One region of the Paenibacillus sp. GCM10027630 genome, then DNA from elsewhere that is predicted to be linked to it. Evidence: predicted binding sites of a transcription regulator. Region 1 holds the regulator's gene; each other region holds the start of a gene.
The links. Region 1 encodes LexA, which represses DNA repair genes until DNA is damaged. Its sites were predicted from a motif close to CGAACATATGTTCG; they were not measured.
Positions count from the first base shown of each region.

Region 1 (4,670 bases):
CGGTTTATTCGCCTGCAGTTTACTGACTTGCTCGGTACGATCAAGAATGTGGAAATCCCTGTTAGCCAGCTTGAGAAGGCGCTTGATAACAAAATGATGTTTGATGGTTCTTCAATCGAAGGATATGTTCGTATCGAAGAATCCGACATGTACTTATATCCTGATTTAAATACTTGGGTTGTGTTTCCTTGGGTTGCTGAAGACCGCATAGCCCGGTTAATTTGTGATATTTATTTGCCTGATGGCAGACCTTTCCCAGGAGATCCACGTGGAATTCTTAAACAAGCATTGAAGGAAGCTGAGGAAATGGGCTTCACTGCAATGAACGTAGGTCCTGAACCGGAATTTTTCTTATTTAAAACCGATGAGAACGGCAATCCATCCATGGAGCTTAATGACCAAGGCGGTTACTTCGACTTGGCACCAATGGATTTAGGTGAAAACTGCCGGCGTGAAATTGTGTTGACCTTGGAGGAAATGGGATTTGAAATCGAAGCATCCCACCATGAAGTAGCTCCAGGACAGCATGAGATTGACTTCAAATATGAGAATGCAATCAAAGCGGCTGATCAGATCCAAACGTTCAAGCTTGTGGTCAAAACAGTGGCAAGACAACATGGATTGCATGCAACTTTCATGCCAAAACCATTGTTTGGCGTGAACGGTTCCGGTATGCATTGCCATCAATCACTGTTTACTGGCAAATCCAACGCGTTCTATGATGAAAGCGACAAATTAGGACTTAGCACAACTGCGAGACATTATATGGCGGGTATATTACGTCATGCACGCGCATTTGCAGCCATTACGAATCCAACTGTCAACTCGTATAAACGTTTGGTACCTGGGTATGAAGCACCTTGTTATGTTGCTTGGTCCGCGAGCAACCGCAGTCCGATGATACGTATTCCAGCATCCCGCGGCTTAAGCACGCGTGTTGAGGTCCGCAACCCGGATCCTGCTGCTAATCCATATTTGGCATTGGCTGTTATGTTGAAGGCCGGTTTAGACGGTATTAAGCATAAAATGCAGCTTCCGCCTCCTGTGGATCGCAATATTTATGTGATGACAGAAGATGAGCGTGAAGATCAAGGCATCCCAAGCCTTCCAGTCAATCTGAAAACAGCTATCGATGAGCTGCTTCGTGACGATGTCATTTGCGATGCGCTGGGCGATCATGCTCTGGCTCATTTTGTGGAGTTGAAGGAAATTGAGTGGGATATTTACCGAACTCAAGTTCATGCTTGGGAACGCGAGCAGTATTTGACGCTTTATTAATAATCATAACCCTTGACGCTCCAAGCGTTGAGGGTTTTCTTTTTGTGGGCGATTGAAAGGTTGCTGAATAGCATGAGTAGCATGAGGAATAGCGTTTTCGGCTGCTTATTTAAATAAGCTCTGAATCCATCTTTTCTTCTTTCTATGACGCATTGAACGAGGTGGGTAAGGTGTGTCAAGCGGTTTATTGGACTCGACCTTGCTGTCTTTATCTTCTTCATTAGAAAGTAACATTCTAAGTTCTTCATCAGACAAGATGTTATGTTTATTCAACAAATCGCTCACCTCAGAGATTGATTTTTGCTTGTTGTATGATCAAACTATGTATATTAAAGAATACCACATTGAGGCTGTACTTGAAACGATTCTGGGTATAACTTTGCTTAGATGGCAGGTAATATTTAAAATGATGAAAAAACTTGATTTAACGCATTCCTAATTAAATGAAACTCTTGACGCTCCAAGCGTTGAGGTTTTTTTTGTTTGTGGTCGTGATTAGAATTTTGTGATAAAGAGCACGGTTAGGTATGGTGTTTTTTAGGCAATCGCCTGTACATCAATTGGTGGATTATCTGTATCACATCTTATGAAAAGCAAACAGAGTGGAAGCGACTTCCCTATTTTTTCCTATGAAAGCGCCTATTTTTCGAAACTGTCCAATCAGGTAAGGGCTAACATTCATAAGATGCAGAAGTTAAAGCGGAAGGAGGCGGCAACTATGGGATTAGGAGTTGGAACAAGTTGTGGTAGTTTTTTTACTAGCACAGCTACAATCCTTGTTTTATTCATTTTGCTTGTTATCGTTTCTCGTTCCTTTATCTAACAAATATGATCCCTCTTTCCTTCGGGATTGAGGGGCATCTTTTGTTAATCAGAAAAATTCTCCGTACCCCGCCAGCTCTTCGCTAGCGGGGCTTTTTCGTGGTGAAGGGTTAGTACCCATTCGCCCATCAATTTTTAATTACTTGTCAACTTTTATTGCGGTCATTCTCCTGGGGTTGAAAAACGATACCCCTCTTGATCAACTCTTTTTCCAGAAGTTCAATAAATGCTTTGTCCAATTCCAGTTCTCGAGCCAAGTTGTAGGATGCAAGTAAATGATTGTCATTAAGATTCAATAGAAGACCAATCTCCTTGTAGCGAACGGGACCTAACTCCTCACCTATATAATGATTTACACTATTTCCTTTATTATCCTGTATGCCAATGTTGTTCGCTATCAAAATTCACGTAGATGGTTAATCGAAGCAGCATGAGAATAAATAAAGCCAAGAATCAGATCGAGCGACCGAATTCTTGGCTTTATAAATTTGTAATCTTACATCATATTGAATGGTGACTTGCATGGATTAATGGATATCCCGGAATACACCTACGACTCGACCTAAAATGGTTACTTGATTCAATAGTATCGGCTCCATAGTGACGTTCTCGGGTTGTAGCCGGAAATGATCTTTTTCTTTGTAAAAGCGCTTAACAGTAGCTTCATCATCTTCTGTCATAGCCACAACGATCTCTCCATTGTTTGCAGATTTCTGCTGACGGACGATTACATAGTCTCCATCATGAATGCCAGCGTCAATCATACTCTCACCGACTACGCTAAGCATGAAAACGTTATAGTCTCCTACATAATGGCTAGGCAACGGGAAATAATCTTCGATGTTTTCAGTTGCCGTAATGGGAACACCTGCAGTTACACGTCCGATTAAAGGTACACGTGCTACCGAGAGAGCGAACTGGGTACCTTCTGCCGAAGAGCCGTCGGTAATTTCGATCGCCCTTGGTTTGGTGGGGTCGCGACGAATAAGTCCTTTTTTCTCAAGTCGTTCCAAATGTCCGTGAACCGTAGAGCTGGATGCAAGTCCGACTGCCTCACCGATCTCACGAACGGAAGGCGGGTAACCTTTATCCTTGACTTCGTTCTTAATAAAATCCAAAATCGCCAACTGACGATTGGATAGTTTACTCATCTGAATCACTCCCGTATGGGTAATTATTGAAAAAAGTATAACATAGAACCGGAGTTCGTACAAACATAAGTTCGAAAATATATTGACACAAACAAGTGTTCGTGTTAAATTGAGAACAGAACAAATGTTTGGGAGTGATTAATAATGTATATGAATGAACAATTATTTGATCGTTCGGCTGGTTCCACTAATTCTAAACCTGGTGCATACAGTAACGGCAACAATTCGAAATTATCCAAATTTTTTATTTTGCTTGCTGCTGTTGTACTTGTTTTAGTTTTCAGCTTATGTGCTCCCTTGCTTGGTGGAGATCAAGATGCTCTTGCTGCTTCAAGCGGCAGCCATCTGAAACAAACTTTTGAAATTGAAAAAGGGGACACCCTTTGGAAGATAGCAAATCAACATGCGCCTAAAGGACAGGATGTCCGTGAATATATGTATGAGATTAAATTGTTAAATGGATTGAAGTCGAATTTACTGCAAGAAGGTCAACTTCTTCAATTGCCTTAATAGGGAACTGTTAAGCTCACACTCTTGACAATCGAAACCTGTAATGTCAAAGTAGAGGTTGATGTATTCACTGAGTTGGTGAAACTTCATTAATGACACAGGCTGGACATACTGGGAGGATTGGCATGAGTAGTGAAGCAGGGCACGAACAGGACATCAAGCGAATCAATGAGCTTGCCCGTAAAGCCAAGACGGTCGGGTTGACTGATGAAGAAATTGACGAACGCAACATATTACGCAAGCGATATATTGATGCGTTCAAAAGCTCACTCCGCAATCAATTGGATAACATTACATTGGTTGATAAAGAGGACAAGCAATAAGAACAATTAATCTTTAGATTAATTGTTCTTAAGCAGTTCTCTGCTCTGGAGAATGAATACATGCATGTTTGATCTGGAAGTACAGGATTCAATTGAAAGCTCGTTGAAAACATCCTTTGAGGAGAAATGCTATGTCACGTAAGTGGGAACGAATGGTCCAGAAAAACACGAAAATAACGAATAAGGTTAGAGCGAAGCAAGGTAAGCCATTGGTAAGCGAAGCTGTTGCAGATGGTACAGTAACGATTAAGGGGCGCAATTGGCTTATGCCGCTTCTTTTTGTTTTTGTCGGCATATTCTGTTATATTGCCTTCCGAAATACTTACCAAGATGATAATCTGTATTGGATAACAGGTGGAAGTTACATATTGCTGGGAATATTTACTTTTCTAGTTAGACGTCCGTTTATTAAAATCGGTAAAAACTTTTTGGGGACACGCCGGTTTACAGGAGATAAAAGGGCTGAGCCATCGCAAATTCAGGAGATCGTGGTTTCCAAGGATGCTGTTGTTATTTCATTACAGGGCAAGGGCGGCAAGTGGGTATTTACGCGTCTTTACCATCGGATTGATATTTCGGATGCATC
Region 1 covers NZ_JBHTGY010000097.1:106,945-111,614, reverse strand. Annotated here, with positions in the region: gene glnA (type I glutamate--ammonia ligase) at 1-1,278, shown strand, start outside; gene ACFQ0C_RS37140 (YjcZ family sporulation protein) at 1,997-2,101, shown strand; gene sda (sporulation histidine kinase inhibitor Sda) at 2,247-2,396, opposite strand; gene lexA (transcriptional repressor LexA) at 2,628-3,251, opposite strand; gene ACFQ0C_RS37125 (LysM peptidoglycan-binding domain-containing protein) at 3,396-3,761, shown strand; gene ACFQ0C_RS37120 (DUF896 domain-containing protein) at 3,887-4,084, shown strand; gene ACFQ0C_RS37115 (hypothetical protein) at 4,216-4,670, shown strand, end outside.

Region 2 (4,670 bases), on a different contig from region 1:
TTTTTCCTGGCATCAGGAGTTGGTTTTTATTATTTTTTAATTATCTTGTTAGTAGTCCCCTATATCCCACCATTTGGATCTATGTCCACAGAAGAATCGAGGGAAACCTCCAAAGCTTTAGTAGAAGCGAATATCAATGCCCTATCAACAGATAAAGCTAAAAAGGAAACCGATTTGAAAATCAAAGCCGAAGAAGCTGCCAAAAAGAAAGCAATGGATGAAGAAGCTGCTAAAAAGGCTGCGGCTGAGAAAGCGAAAACTGAATTTGAAATGAACGAGACCATAGCTGCTGCAGACAGGAATTTTTAGATAGAAGGGATTAGAAGAGAGCCTGCAAACTTTAAAGATGCCTCTAAGGGATTAGAATATATCTATGTTACCGTTTCAACTGAAAATAATGGCGACAAAAAAATCATTTATAACCCTAGTCATTTTAGGATGGTACAAGAACCCAACTTTCTTATTAGCAGCAAGCTACACACGTATAAAGAACTGAGTCCTGGCGAAAAAATCACTGATGAAATCCAATTTTCTCAGAAAATTAATGAAACAAATATACAGTTAAAATGCGATTTCGAACCATTTACATCATTTAACAAAATTTATTTAATTCATTTGCAGTGAGTACCATAATGAATCCGGGTCTGCTCCTGATAGGGTATTGCTCTAGGAGACATGGAACATGGTGGCGTATCTACTCCAGTTACTGCTCAGATCCCTACTAGTTCATCGGTCTCCACCGTGGAAGCTCTTGTTCCCGACTTTGAATAACGCGCAAAGCCCCAGGCTGCACTTCAATATATCCGGTTTCAACTAGCTTCTTAATGCAAGAACGTACTTGGTGTCGGGGGCGAACAGAGAGCCGGCAAATGTGCTCTAAATCAGGACGAGACCAATTATTCTGGTACAAGTTCCAAAGGATGCGCAATATTTTTCTTTCAGTATCCTGCATCATGCAAATCCACCCTGATTACATCTGAAAATTGAAATACTTCCCACGAAGGTCCAGACTCGACTTTTATAAGAGCATATCGCGGATCTATACTTGTTACAATTCCAAATATAGTCCGGTTTCCACTATCTCTAAACAACGTAATTGAAGCCTCCAGATTTTGCGATTTCGAGACCTTTAATCTCCTGAATAATTCTTGCTGCTCCTCGTCTGTTAACGCTGGTTTAGTCAATTTCATTTTTTTCTTCTGTCCATAAACTCTATTGATCCGATTCTTATGTTCCGGTAACATCATTCCACTACACTCCCATATACTGTTTTCTTCTAGATTTGTTCTCATTGTTCACTCGCTATCTGATAATGAAATATCCCAATACTGGCTACCCTTTTGAACAATGGCTGCTCTGACCTTCTTCCATTGAATCAAAAGATTGTGATCATAGCCACGGCATATGAATTGAGCCTGTACGCCATCTTTGGCGCGAATTTCTTCTAAAATCTTGATGTCTCGTTTTTTTAACTCTACCCTAAGCTCCATCAATTCCGAGTGGACACTTTCATGCGCATTGCTGAGACTCAGGGCATAAAGAACATTCAGCTTCAAGTTAGCTTGTTTAATTTTCTGAATATCACTTTGAAGCACATCAAGCATGATCGATAAAATAAGCTCCATTTTAACTAATAGAAGCTCACCGGGAGTAACTAATTGCGCTGGATTGGTTTGAATGTATTTGTTCATCTTATCTGTCACGAACATCGCCTCCGCTCAAAAGAGAACATATGTTTGTATATTATCCAGAATAACGAACATTTAATCTAATTTCAATAGTAATTTTTAAGTATGAGCAAAAAAAATCCCCACCAGCCTAAGCTAGTAAGGGATACATCTACTTCTTTAACTTTCATTACGTAATTTTCGCTTGGATGCTGCAACCTTCTCTGTTTTTTTATCCGCTATTTCAGATACTGCAAGTAAGCCCATTGATAATCCAAACATGATGCAGACCATTAGTATACCTAGAAGTATGTAGTTATTGATCTCTAAATAAATCATGAGAGGAATGGAGATCATTAGGCAGCAATACAAAGCTACTCCAATATGGTTTGCCGTCTTCCTTGTCATTATAAGCCCTCCACTAAATCGAGTTCTTATATTTTATTCAGAAATGCAACTATTAGACGTGTCAGGTTATATCTAAATGAAACTTCATTACTCGGACTCTTTCGCTGGATACTCTGCTTTTAATGCGTCTAGGCTATCGAATCTTGGTGTCTCGAACATGAATTTAGCCGGTGCTTTCTCCGTTCGGTCTTTGAGAATATGTCCGTAATATTTTCCATTCTTCTCAAATACACACATAGTGCGTCCTGCTTCGTTTAATAATGGATACCGTTCGATCATGCCGCTGCACCCCCATTGAGTTCTAATTAAATTCTATCATATGGGATCTATTTGCAAAAGAAAAAAGCCTATGGATTACTTCGGAGTAGATTCGAAAAATTACCGGTAGTTACATATGTTGGTTTATGGGCGTTTCAATTATCATTTCTCTGTCACGGTTATTGACTCCATGAATACTTTTTCAGACGGATGGCTTAATTCTCCGGTATTATTAGCCTTTTCAACCTTTGTATCGGCAATTTTTAATACCGTATCCATGCCAGCTGTAACTTTGCCAAAAATCGTATAGTTCGGGTATTGATCCAGACTCTTGCTGTCTTCCCCCGTACAAATAAAAAACTGACTACCGTTTGTATTAGGACCTGCATTGGCCATTGCAACAATACCCGGTTCGTATTTATACGTTGAGCTCAATTCATCTTCGAATTTATATCCGGGACCTCCAGTACCATTACCATTAGGATCACCTGTTTGAACCATAAAGGACTTAATAATTCTATGGAATACAATATCGTTATAAAATCCTTCCTTTGACAGAAAGACAAAATTATTGACGGTTTTTGGTGCCGTGTTTGCAAATAGCTCAATTGTGATATCACCTTTATTGGTCTTGACAAGAGCTTGATAAGACTTATTCGAATCAATAATCATTGCTGGAGGACTTGTGTATTTCTTCTCGATAACTACTTCTTTTGCACTTTCACTTTTGGTTATCTCCATCTTCTGCTCCACTACATTACTATTGTGCGTTACTGAGCTATTATCGCCTGTACTAATAAAGTGCAAAGAAGTGGCAAGAATCAATAAAATCCCTATAATACTTGTCCCCATTGTTGTCTCTCCTTATGATTTAACTACTTACAAATTTGAGGGCATTGGCTGCTACACTATTAAAATAATTTCCCGGGCAACCGCAAAAAGTGACGAAATCTCTTAAATATTGTTATATTGTAACATAATTGAATTTCGATTGTATCTCAGATGTGCTACACTTCTGAAATATTTTGATTTCCCTCTCTTATTTCCTCTCTAACATATAATTCGATTAAAAGACCCCTTGAATTTATTTGATTTATATCCACAGATAAAATCTGTTATTTCATTGTATATACTACCATAATTTTACTTTCTATTGTTGAAAAATATCGGTGAGCGCTTGGCCCTCTTCGGACCATCATTCCGCATAAATTCCTGCAAACCTGCAGTTATTTTTTATAGTATGGTAGCATTCGAGAAAAATAAAGGTTAAAGTGCAGTAATTTTCATTCAATGCGGTCAGTTTAAGCTAAGCATGAAAAAAGAGATGCACATTTGCATGTATTTAAGATTACTACGATAAAGCGGCCAAAAGGATGTATGAATGCAGGTTTTTTGGGGAACCAATGGCTTCGAATCCAATCATATCTTGTGCGCTGCCAGGCCGATTATCCTTAAAAAGGGGAAATAAATAGGGCTCTGTCTTCCCTTTTATTCCATTAATACTTTGACTACTATAGGATTGATGGAACAACATTAGATAGAAGGATGTGGGAGCGCAGTGGAAATTTTATTAGCAACATGGAATCGCCAAAAGCTTGCTTGGATGGCAAACGGTCTGCAAGGGGTTGGCCTTCCGATTCATATACTGCGAGACGGCGAGATACCCGAGGCGGAGGAGTCCGGTAAAACTTGCGAGGAAAATGCGCTGCTAAAGGTTAGGGAGGTCCGGGCAGCTAAAGAAGCGAAAATGTCCGCTGCTCTTAGAGCCTCTTCTTCCCTGCCAACATTATCGGAAAATAAGGCTACATCTGACACCATTATCGTTGGGGAGGACTCCGGCTTATTCATTGATGCATTAGATGGATTTCCAGGCGTACGCACCGCCCGGTTTGCTGCGGGAACCGATAATGATCGAAGCCAAATTATACTTGAGCGTATGCTCGGTCTGAAAGAGGGCCAACGAAAGGCCTGTTTCGTGAGTGCAGTCGCAGTCCAATTCCCGGATGACCAGGAGGATGTTTATCGGGGTGAGTTCCATGGGGAAATTTCTTTTGCTCCGATGGGAACATTGGGTGAAGGTTATGCTCGTATATTTCAATTGTTGAATGGACAAACACTGGCCAGTCTTAACCCTGCACAGTGGGAAGGCCGAGATCATCGCCGCCAAGCTTTGTCATTAGCCTCAGCGGGAATACTTAAATGGTTGGAACCCCGCTAATAAAAAACTAGCGGGGTACGTAGAAATTCCCTGACAAAACAAAAAACCTCAATCCCGAAGGAAAGCGGGCTGATGTTCATTAGATAAAGGCACGAGAAACGATAACAAGCAAGATGAAA
Region 2 covers NZ_JBHTGY010000055.1:213,549-218,218, reverse strand. Annotated here, with positions in the region: gene ACFQ0C_RS27180 (hypothetical protein) at 1-309, shown strand, start outside; gene ACFQ0C_RS27175 (DUF4352 domain-containing protein) at 310-624, shown strand; gene ACFQ0C_RS27170 (YolD-like family protein) at 939-1,247, opposite strand; gene ACFQ0C_RS27165 (YhjD family protein) at 1,296-1,703, opposite strand; gene ACFQ0C_RS27160 (hypothetical protein) at 1,848-2,075, opposite strand; gene ACFQ0C_RS27155 (hypothetical protein) at 2,163-2,354, opposite strand; gene ACFQ0C_RS27150 (peptidylprolyl isomerase) at 2,496-3,185, opposite strand; gene ACFQ0C_RS27145 (non-canonical purine NTP pyrophosphatase) at 3,892-4,551, shown strand; gene ACFQ0C_RS27140 (YjcZ family sporulation protein) at 4,631-4,670, opposite strand, start outside.
Region 2: the regulator LexA is predicted to act here: its motif matches at 1,726-1,739, upstream of ACFQ0C_RS27165 (YhjD family protein).

Region 3 (4,670 bases), on a different contig from region 1:
ATCATGCTCTTTTTACTGGTCAACGTGAAATTTCCGCATATACGCATTGAGCAATTCAGCATTACCTACAATCAGATTATTGCCGCGCTTATTTTCATCATTGCCGCTTGGACGGATGGTCTGGACGGGTATATTGCCCGTAAGCGGAAGCTCGTAACTAATCTGGGTAAGCTGCTTGATCCGTTAGCGGATAAACTATTGGTGTCAGCGGTCCTCGTCTCTCTTGTAGAGATGGATAAAGTAGGGGCTTGGATTGTTATTGTCATTATCAGCCGGGAATTTGCGGTTACGGGCTTGCGTCAAATTGCCTTGCTGGAAGGGCATGTCATAGCGGCAAGCAAGTGGGGCAAATGGAAGACAGCTGCACAAATTACCGCGATCATCTCTCTACTGATTAATAATTTTCCGTTTGCCTTCATTAACTTCAGGTTCGATATGTTCGCAAGCTGGATCGCAGCTATTATTACGCTGTACTCAGGCTTTGATTACTTTATTAAAAACAAACATGTTATTAATTTTAACGAATGAAACAGTAGGATTTTCCTATTGTTTTTGTTTTATTCAGAGGAGATGAGAATATGAAAGCGGAGATTATTGCGGTTGGAACTGAACTGTTGTTAGGGCAAATACTGAATACGAATGCACAATTTCTGGCACAGTCTTGTGCTGATTTAGGAGTAAGCGTCTACTTCCAGACGGTTGTTGGCGATAACATGAGCCGCTTGACAGAGGCGCTGCAAACAGCCAAAAGTCGTGCTGATCTGATCATTTGTACGGGAGGGCTTGGACCTACACAGGACGATCTCACCAAGGATGCGCTCGCTGCGTTTCTCGGCCGGCAAATTATTATGCATCAACCTTCAATGGACGCAATAGAATCGATGTTCAGTACGCGTGGGATCCATATGGTCGAAAGCAATCGCAGACAAGCGCTGATGCTGGAAAATAGCGATCCGTTAATCAATGATGCAGGCCTTGCGGTTGGAATTGCATTGACTCAAGATCAAACGCACTATGTATTATTGCCAGGTCCGCCTAAAGAAATGAAGCCGATGTTTGAAAGGTATGCCGCTCCATGGATCTCTGCCAAAATGAATCATGTGCATCCTCTATACTCTCGGATGCTTAAATTTGCGGGTATCGGGGAATCGTCACTAGAGCATGAATTACTGGATCTTATTGAAGCTCAGACCGATCCTTCGATTGCTCCCTATGCCAAGGAAGGCGAGGTCGCCATTCGTTTGACAACTCGGGCTGCTTCGGTAGAAGAGGCGAACCTGAAGCTGGATCCAGTTGAACATGAAATTCGCAGCAGGCTGGGACAATTTGTCTATGCATCGGAAGATGTAACATTAGAGCAAGAAATTGTGCGCATTCTGAGCGCCAGAAAGCAGCTTCTGGCTGCGGCGGAAAGCTGCACAGGAGGATTGTTCAGCAACATGCTCACATCGGTTCCAGGAAGCTCTGCAGTGTATAGAGGAGGCATCATATGCTATTCCAATATGCTGAAGCATAAGCTGCTTAATGTGCCTATGAATGTTCTCGAAGGTCCGGGGGCACCCGGAGCTATCAGTGGCGAGACTGCCAAGCTATTAGCCGAGCAAATGCTGGTACAAGCCGATTCAGATTACGCGGTAGCTATTACTGGAGTAGCGGGTCCCGATTCTTCGGAGGGTAAGCCGGTTGGTCTTGTTTATGTGGGGATTGCCCGGAAGCAAGGGGAGACCGTAGTCGAGCAGCTGCAGCTTACCGGCAACAGGGACTCTATCAAATGGCGTGCGGCCAAAAGCGCCCTATACAAGCTTTGGAAGCTTCTTTAAAAAATACTCTTGTATTGTGGGTTCATATTGTAATATAATAGATTTACGGAAGCACCGTAACAAGTCAAAGCTACTTTGTTACGGTTTTTCTTTTGACTTTTAATCGAATGTATGTTCGTAAAAAAATGCTTGGCAACACAATCAAAACCAGTTATCATGTAATTATCCAATATAAAAAAAGGAAGTGACTGTTTTGGCAGATCGGCGTGCAGCATTGGAAAGTGCCCTTCGTCAAATTGAGAAACAATTTGGTAAAGGCTCTATTATGAAGCTGGGTGAATCCACCCATATGAAGGTTGAGACTATTCCCAGCGGTTCTTTGGCTCTTGACATTGCACTGGGTATCGGCGGCTATCCGCGCGGTAGAATTATAGAGGTATACGGGCCTGAATCTTCTGGTAAAACTACAGTCGCATTGCATGCAATTGCTGAGGTACAGAAAGCCGGCGGACAAGCTGCTTTTATCGATGCTGAGCATGCATTAGATCCACTATATGCAAGCAAATTAGGAATTAACATTGATGAACTGCTGTTGTCTCAGCCTGATACGGGTGAGCAAGCGTTAGAGATTGCTGAAGCTCTTGTACGCAGTGGTGCAGTTGATATCATCGTAATTGACTCTGTCGCAGCTTTGGTTCCGAGAGCAGAGATTGAGGGCGAGATGGGCGACTCCCATGTAGGCTTGCAAGCCCGACTCATGTCGCAAGCATTGCGTAAACTTTCTGGTGCTATTAATAAATCGAAAGTAATTGCGATCTTTATTAATCAGCTCCGTGAGAAAGTAGGCGTCATGTTCGGTAATCCAGAGACGACTCCAGGGGGTCGTGCATTGAAGTTTTATTCAACCATTCGTTTGGATGTCCGTCGAATCGAGACAATCAAACAGGGCAATGACATGGTTGGTAACCGCACACGTATCAAGGTTGTAAAGAATAAGGTGGCACCACCGTTTAAACAAGCGGAAATTGATATTATGTACGGCGAAGGTATTTCCAAAGAAGGCAGCATTATCGACATTGGTTCTGAAATGGATATCGTTCAAAAGAGCGGAGCCTGGTATTCGTACAACAATGATCGTTTGGGACAAGGCCGTGAGAACGCGAAGCAATTCTTAAAGGATAATCCACATATTGCAGATATGATCGATAGCAAGATACGTGAAAATAGTAATTTGATAGTAGCTACTGGGTCCGACTTGGATGAAGTGGAAGAGGATGAAGATTTGGAAGCAATTGAATAGCAAGGTTGGAGGCACCTTTACTATTAGTATAAGGTGCCTTTGCCTTAGGTTTGGAGTGTTTTATTTATGGAAAATGAAATGAATTTATCCGGCACGATTACAAAGGTGGAGCGGCAAAAGAAATCGAAGGACCGGTATAATTTATATATTGACGAACTATTCGCATGTTCCTTGCATGAGGATATTTTAATTAAGTACAGGCTTGTTAAGGGAACAAGGGTCAGCATTAAAGAAATGAATGAGATTGCACAAGCGGAGGATAAGCAGCGGGCTTATTTGGATGCTGTAAGGCTGCTGGCTTCAAGACTGCATTCCCAGCATGAGTTGGCCAATCGCTTGAAGCAGAAAGGCTATGAGCCCCCACTGATTACTGCCACAATGGACCGTTTGAAACGGGAGCAATATATTGATGATCAGTTGTTTGCTGATCAGCTGACGAAGCAGCGGATTCAGTCACAAAAGAAGGGCCGGAACTGGGTAAAACAGGAATTGAGGCAAAAAGGCGTAAAGCCGGAGCAAATTACACAGGCACTTGATCAAATCGATGAGGATGCGGAATATCGAAGTGCCCTCGATTTAGGGGCCAAGAAGTATCAGAGTGAAGCAAACAAAGATGTCCTGAAAGCAAAAAGTAAGGTGATGATGTTTCTTCAACGGAGAGGCTACAGCCTGGGTACCATCTCGCGTGTAATGAAAACAATAAGCAGCTCAGCAGATTTCGATGAAGATCATCTGATAGAAACAGATGATTTCGATTACTAAATTAAATTAATATTGTATATTATTAACATAATTAAACAATGGCCATTTGATTGCTCTATCGAGCTTCTTTTCATATGGGAAATCAATTATACAGTGGACACCTTGACAAGCTTCTTCGACAAAAGATAAAATAATAATGTGTATATTTATACAAGGATCATCTTGACCTGCCTGATCGGGGTGATTCGCAAAGTAAAATCGCCAATTTTTACTTTATTCTTACGCTTGTAAAACGGATTAAAAACCATACTGTCCCAAGCTTACCCCTTGGAGAAACAACGAGGAGGTGAACTGGATGCAATTGAATCCGGTCATCTGGATCTTAATCATCCTCTTTGTTGGTGCAATATGCTTAGGGATTGGTTATTTTATCCGCAAATCCATTGCAGAAGCGAAGATTTCAAGTGCTGAGCAAGCCGCCCAGCAAATCAAGGAAAGCGCGAGTAAAGAGGCGGAGGCACTAAGGAAAGAAGCGGTTCTGGAAGCGAAGGATGAGATTCATAAGCTCCGAACCGAAGCTGAAAAAGACATTCGTGATCGTCGAAATGAAACACAACGACAAGAGAGACGTTTGTTGCAAAAAGAGGAATCGCTGGATAAAAAATTAGAATCTCTGGAAAAGAAAGAAGAGCAAGTCGCCAACAAAGAGAAGAGAATTGAAGAAACACAATCGCAAATTGATGAGCTTTACAAAAAACAAGTTTCGGAGTTAGAGCGAATTTCTGCTCTTTCCACGGATGACGCTAAACAAATCATCCTTAACAATGTTGAACAAGAAGTTCGCCATGAAACGGCACAGTTGATCAAAGAAATTGAGCAGCAAGCTAAAGAAGAGGGCGACAAGAAGG
Region 3 covers NZ_JBHTGY010000052.1:55,965-60,634, reverse strand. Annotated here, with positions in the region: gene pgsA (CDP-diacylglycerol--glycerol-3-phosphate 3-phosphatidyltransferase) at 1-528, shown strand, start outside; gene ACFQ0C_RS24920 (competence/damage-inducible protein A) at 579-1,820, shown strand; gene recA (recombinase RecA) at 2,014-3,060, shown strand; gene ACFQ0C_RS24910 (regulatory protein RecX) at 3,127-3,822, shown strand; gene rny (ribonuclease Y) at 4,118-4,670, shown strand, end outside.
Region 3: the regulator LexA is predicted to act here: its motif matches at 1,925-1,938, upstream of recA (recombinase RecA).

Region 4 (4,670 bases), on a different contig from region 1:
AGATTTCCCAAAGGATAGTGCGAACAGCATAAGCCTCAAATTCATCCAAACAAGCTTCCAATCCGCGGTCAATGTGGTGGGGGCTTGTTTTTTTAATATTATCAGACGTTATAAGTTTTCAGCGGGGCTGAAGAAGAGCGTTTCTTATGGATTTAAGCCTCTAAGTGGTCGGGATAACCCGAATATGAACTACGCCATACAATGATTTAACCTGGTTTTTAAAAGAACGTCATTTAGCCAGTTGAAAAATATTGGTCTTACTTATATAATCATAATGATAATTATTCTCAAGTAGAGGGATAATCTGAGCTGAAAGATCTGAAATATAAACTGCGATTTGAGCGAAGGTGGTATATCATATGAACCAGGAAACGATTCATACAATAGGCTTGTGGGAAGCGATCCGTAATAGACGAAGCGTAGGTAAAGTAAAACAAGACCCGTTGGATCGCAATGATATTGAGAAACTTCTAGAAGCCGCCGCATGGGCTCCAAGTCATCACACAACGGAGCCATGGCGTTTCTTCGTCATGACAGGTCCGGGCAGGCAAGTGCTGGGAGATGCTTACGCGGATATTGCCATGGAGCTGGATCGGAAGAAGACGGACGACGAGCTGGAAATTTTGCGTAAAAAGCAGGCTGACAAAGCATTCCGCGCCCCAGTCGTTATTGCGGTTGCGGTATCTCCGTCCTCGGCTGCAGGCGTTAACCGAATGGAGGAATTTGCAGCTGTTCATTCAGCGGTGCAAAATTTACTGCTAGCCGCTCATGGTATGGGTTTTGGAGCCGTTTGGCGTACTGGTGAGCCCGCTTATCATCCGCGAATGAAGCAAGCGTTCGGTCTATCGGAAGCCGAACAGATTGTCGGCCTAATCTATATCGGATACCCTGTTAATCCGCAGCAGCCGGGCAAAAGAGAGCCTGTTGCCGCGAAAACAGTATGGATCACTGAGTAATCCTCTTACTTTTATTAATATCAGAGCCCGCTTGCTTCCTTTATGGATGATAAGTGGGCTCTTTTCTTGCTGTTTGCAAACATATGTTCCTAGGTTGTGATATAATAATCCCATAACATCCCTTACCATCAAGCACATATATTTGGTAGAATAATATAATTGCTAGAGATGGCTGAGAGGGAAGTTTTTTCTGGAGGAATAACTTGGCAGAGCATGGATGTAAGTTTTGCTATGCATACGATACAATAAAGGTTTCCTGAAGGAAGCTTAGTTTGGGGGGATACATAATGGCTCTGCGTTTTGTGCTGGGAAGAACCGGCAGCGGAAAAAGCGACTATTGCCTGAGCAGTATAAAGGACAAGCTGTTGGAGGCGCCCAACGGACGTCCATTGATTTTATTAGTACCCGAACAGGCCACATCCCTTGCCGAATATGCTCTCGTCTCATCACCAGAGCTGGGAGGGACATTGCGGGCACAGGTACTGAGCTTTCGCAGACTGGCATGGCGGGTTATGCAGGAAGTGGGGGGCACAGCCCGTCTACCGATTGATGGAACCGGAAAAACGCTGCTTATACATAAAATTTTGCATAAACACCGCGACAACTTGCAATTATTTCATACATCAACAGATCAAATGGGCTTTATCGAAAAGATTGGTGAACTGTTTACGGAATTTAAAAGATATTGTATTACGGCTGACGGACTTGCGGATTTTGTTGCGAATACGCAATTAAGATCCAATAATTCAATACTGCTGTCAGACAAGCTGCAGGACTTGCAGCTGCTTTATAGAGAATTTGAGTCGGAGCTATCCAAGGCTTATTTGGACGGAGAAGATTATTTAACTCTGCTCGCCTCCCAATTGCCTCACTCTGAGTACGTTCAGGGGGCTGAATGCTGGATTGATGGATTTCATGGATTTACTCCTCAGGAGCTTGCAGTCGTCGAGGGATTAGCAAGCTTATGCAGCAGTGTAACTATGACGCTTACCTTAGACAAGGAATACCGTTTGGGACAAAAGCTGAATGATTTGGACCTCTTTCATCCGCCTGCCCGTACAATGCTGCAATTGCAGGAACGAATGGATCGCCTGCAGTTACCCTTACAAGAAACGCTGATACTGCCTTCGCAGCCTCCGGTCCGTTTCAAGGACAGCCCGATGCTTGCTTATATGGAGGGAGCTTTTGAGCAGCGCTTGAAGAAACCATATCCAGCCGGAGAGCCTGCTGGCGGAAAGACCGGAGTTCGTTTGTCTGCAGCTGTCAGCCGTAGAGCGGAAGTGGAAGGGACTGCGAGAGATATTTTGCGGTTGGTTCGGGATGAAGGCCTCCGATATCGGGATATTGCGGTTACAGTAAGAAATGCTGAGGGGTATGGCGATTTGCTTGGCATGACCTTTACTGATTTCGGAATCCCTCATTTTTTCGATCAAAAAAGGACGGTAATGGATCATCCGTTGGTTGAGCTGATTCGTTCTGCAATGGAAGTTATATTGCGCTACTGGAAATACGAAGCTATTTTTCGTTGTACGAAAACGGGATTTTTTCTGCCGCTTAGCTCGGACGAGAATCCGAATAATCTCGATCGCCATGCGCTGGATCAGCTTGAAAATTATGTGCTTGCATTCGGTATTCAAGGCGCTAGATGGTTTGATGGCAAACCGTGGACATACTCACTGCGTTCCAGCTTGGAGCAGCCGGACATAGAGGTCAATGAAGCAGAGGCAGCTTACTTACATAAGATTAATGCAAGCCGTAAACAGATTGCTCAGCCACTGCATCAATTTCAAGAGGAAATGAAGAAATCCAAGACAGTCAGGTCCAAGGTGGAGACGCTGTACCGTATGTTGACTTATCTGAAGGTGCCTGAGAGGCTTGAAAGCTGGAGCCAGGCTGCTGTTCATGCCGGAAATACAGAAAAGGCGAGAGAGCATTCGCAGGTATGGGACCGTATAATCGATATGCTTGATCAGCTTGTTGAATTAATGGATGCGGAGGAAGTTTCGGCTGAAACATTTGCGGGACTGCTTGAGGCTGGAATGGAAAGTATCAAGCTCGGTCTTGTGCCGCCTTCCTTGGATCAGGTGCTGATTGGAAGTATGGACCGTACTCGTATGGGAAGCGTAAAGCATGTGTTTGTGTTAGGTGTCAATGAAGGAGTGATTCCTTCCAAAATGAATGAGGAAAGCGTTCTGTCCGAGCAAGAAAGAGAGACGCTCACTAATTTCGGTCTTCCGATGGCGGAAGGCAGCACAAGAAAGCTGCTGGATGAACAGTTCTTAATTTATTGCGCCTTCTGTACTCCTTCCATTTGTCTCTGGTTGAGTTATCCGCTAGCAGATGAGGAGGGGAAATCGCTTCTTCCATCCGATGTGATAAGGCATATGAAACGGATGTTTCCTTTCGTTAAGGAACGGCTTTTATTAAATGAGCCGACGTCGGCTATGAGCATAAGCGAGCAGATCGATTATGTGGAGCATCCGGGCAAAGCAATGTCGTTCCTGATTGTTCAGCTTAAGCAATCGATGCGAGGTGAGCCGATCTCAGGAGTTTGGTGGGCCGTTTACAACTGGTTTATCCAACAGCCTGGCTGGCAAAAGCGGCTGCGGTTAATGATGCAGTCCCTGCTGTATACGAATGAAGCCAAATCCTTAAGCAGCACGGTAAGCCGCCGATTATACGGAGACCATGTGCTTACAAGCGTGTCGCGGATGGAACGTTTCGTCTCTTGTCCGTTTTCGCAATATGCCTCTCATGGCCTGCGTCTTCAGGAACGGCGGATTTACCGTCTGGAAGCTCCTGATATCGGACAGCTATTCCATGCTGCTCTCAGCATGTTCGCAGGGCAAGTGGCAAGCCTCGGCGGACATTGGAGCCGATTAACGGCTGAAGAGTGCTTATCGATTGCCGGTGATGTGGTGGATTTGCTTGCTCCAAGATTGCAAAGCGAAATACTGTTCAGCTCGAAGCGGCATCATTATATAACACGCAAGCTGAAGCAGGTAGTGGGTCGAGCCGCCATGATGCTTGGTGAGCATGCACGGCGTGGTCAATTTGAGCCCATCGGCCTGGAGATTGGGTTCGGAGAGGGACAGGCGATTCCCCCGTTATCCTACATTCTGGAGAATGGCGTACGAATGGACGTAAGAGGCAGAATTGATCGGGTCGATCGAGCGGACACGGATCAAGGTACTTTGCTTCGCGTCATTGACTATAAATCAAGTCCTACCGCCCTCCATCTTGCTGAGGTTTTCTATGGATTATCACTGCAAATGCTGACGTATCTGGACGTTATTTTAACACATTCCAAAGAATGGCTAGGAACCGAAGCCAAACCTGCGGGAGTGCTCTATTTCCACGTTCACAACCCGCTGCTTCAGCTCAAAAATCGGATTTCTGCGGATAAAGCCGATGAAGAGCTGCGCAAACGCTTCAAGATGAGAGGGCTTGTTAGCGCGGATGCCCAAACCGCCCTATTGATGGACAGCGCATTGGCTGGCTCCAGCGGTCATTCCCAATTAATTCCGGTAGCTATGAAGGCGGACGGCAGTTTTTATAAATCATCCTCAGTAGTCGATGACGGGCAGTGGAATGTGCTGCGGAGTTATGTGCGTGGTGCTATTAAAGGAATCGGTTCGTCGATGACTGGAGGCAATGTAGATATCGAGCCTTACCGAATGGGAACGGAAGCGGCCTGTACATTCTGCTCCTACA
Region 4 covers NZ_JBHTGY010000098.1:131,354-136,023, reverse strand. Annotated here, with positions in the region: gene ACFQ0C_RS38195 (nitroreductase family protein) at 360-956, shown strand; gene addB (helicase-exonuclease AddAB subunit AddB) at 1,244-4,670, shown strand, end outside.
Region 4: the regulator LexA is predicted to act here: its motif matches at 1,033-1,046, upstream of addB (helicase-exonuclease AddAB subunit AddB).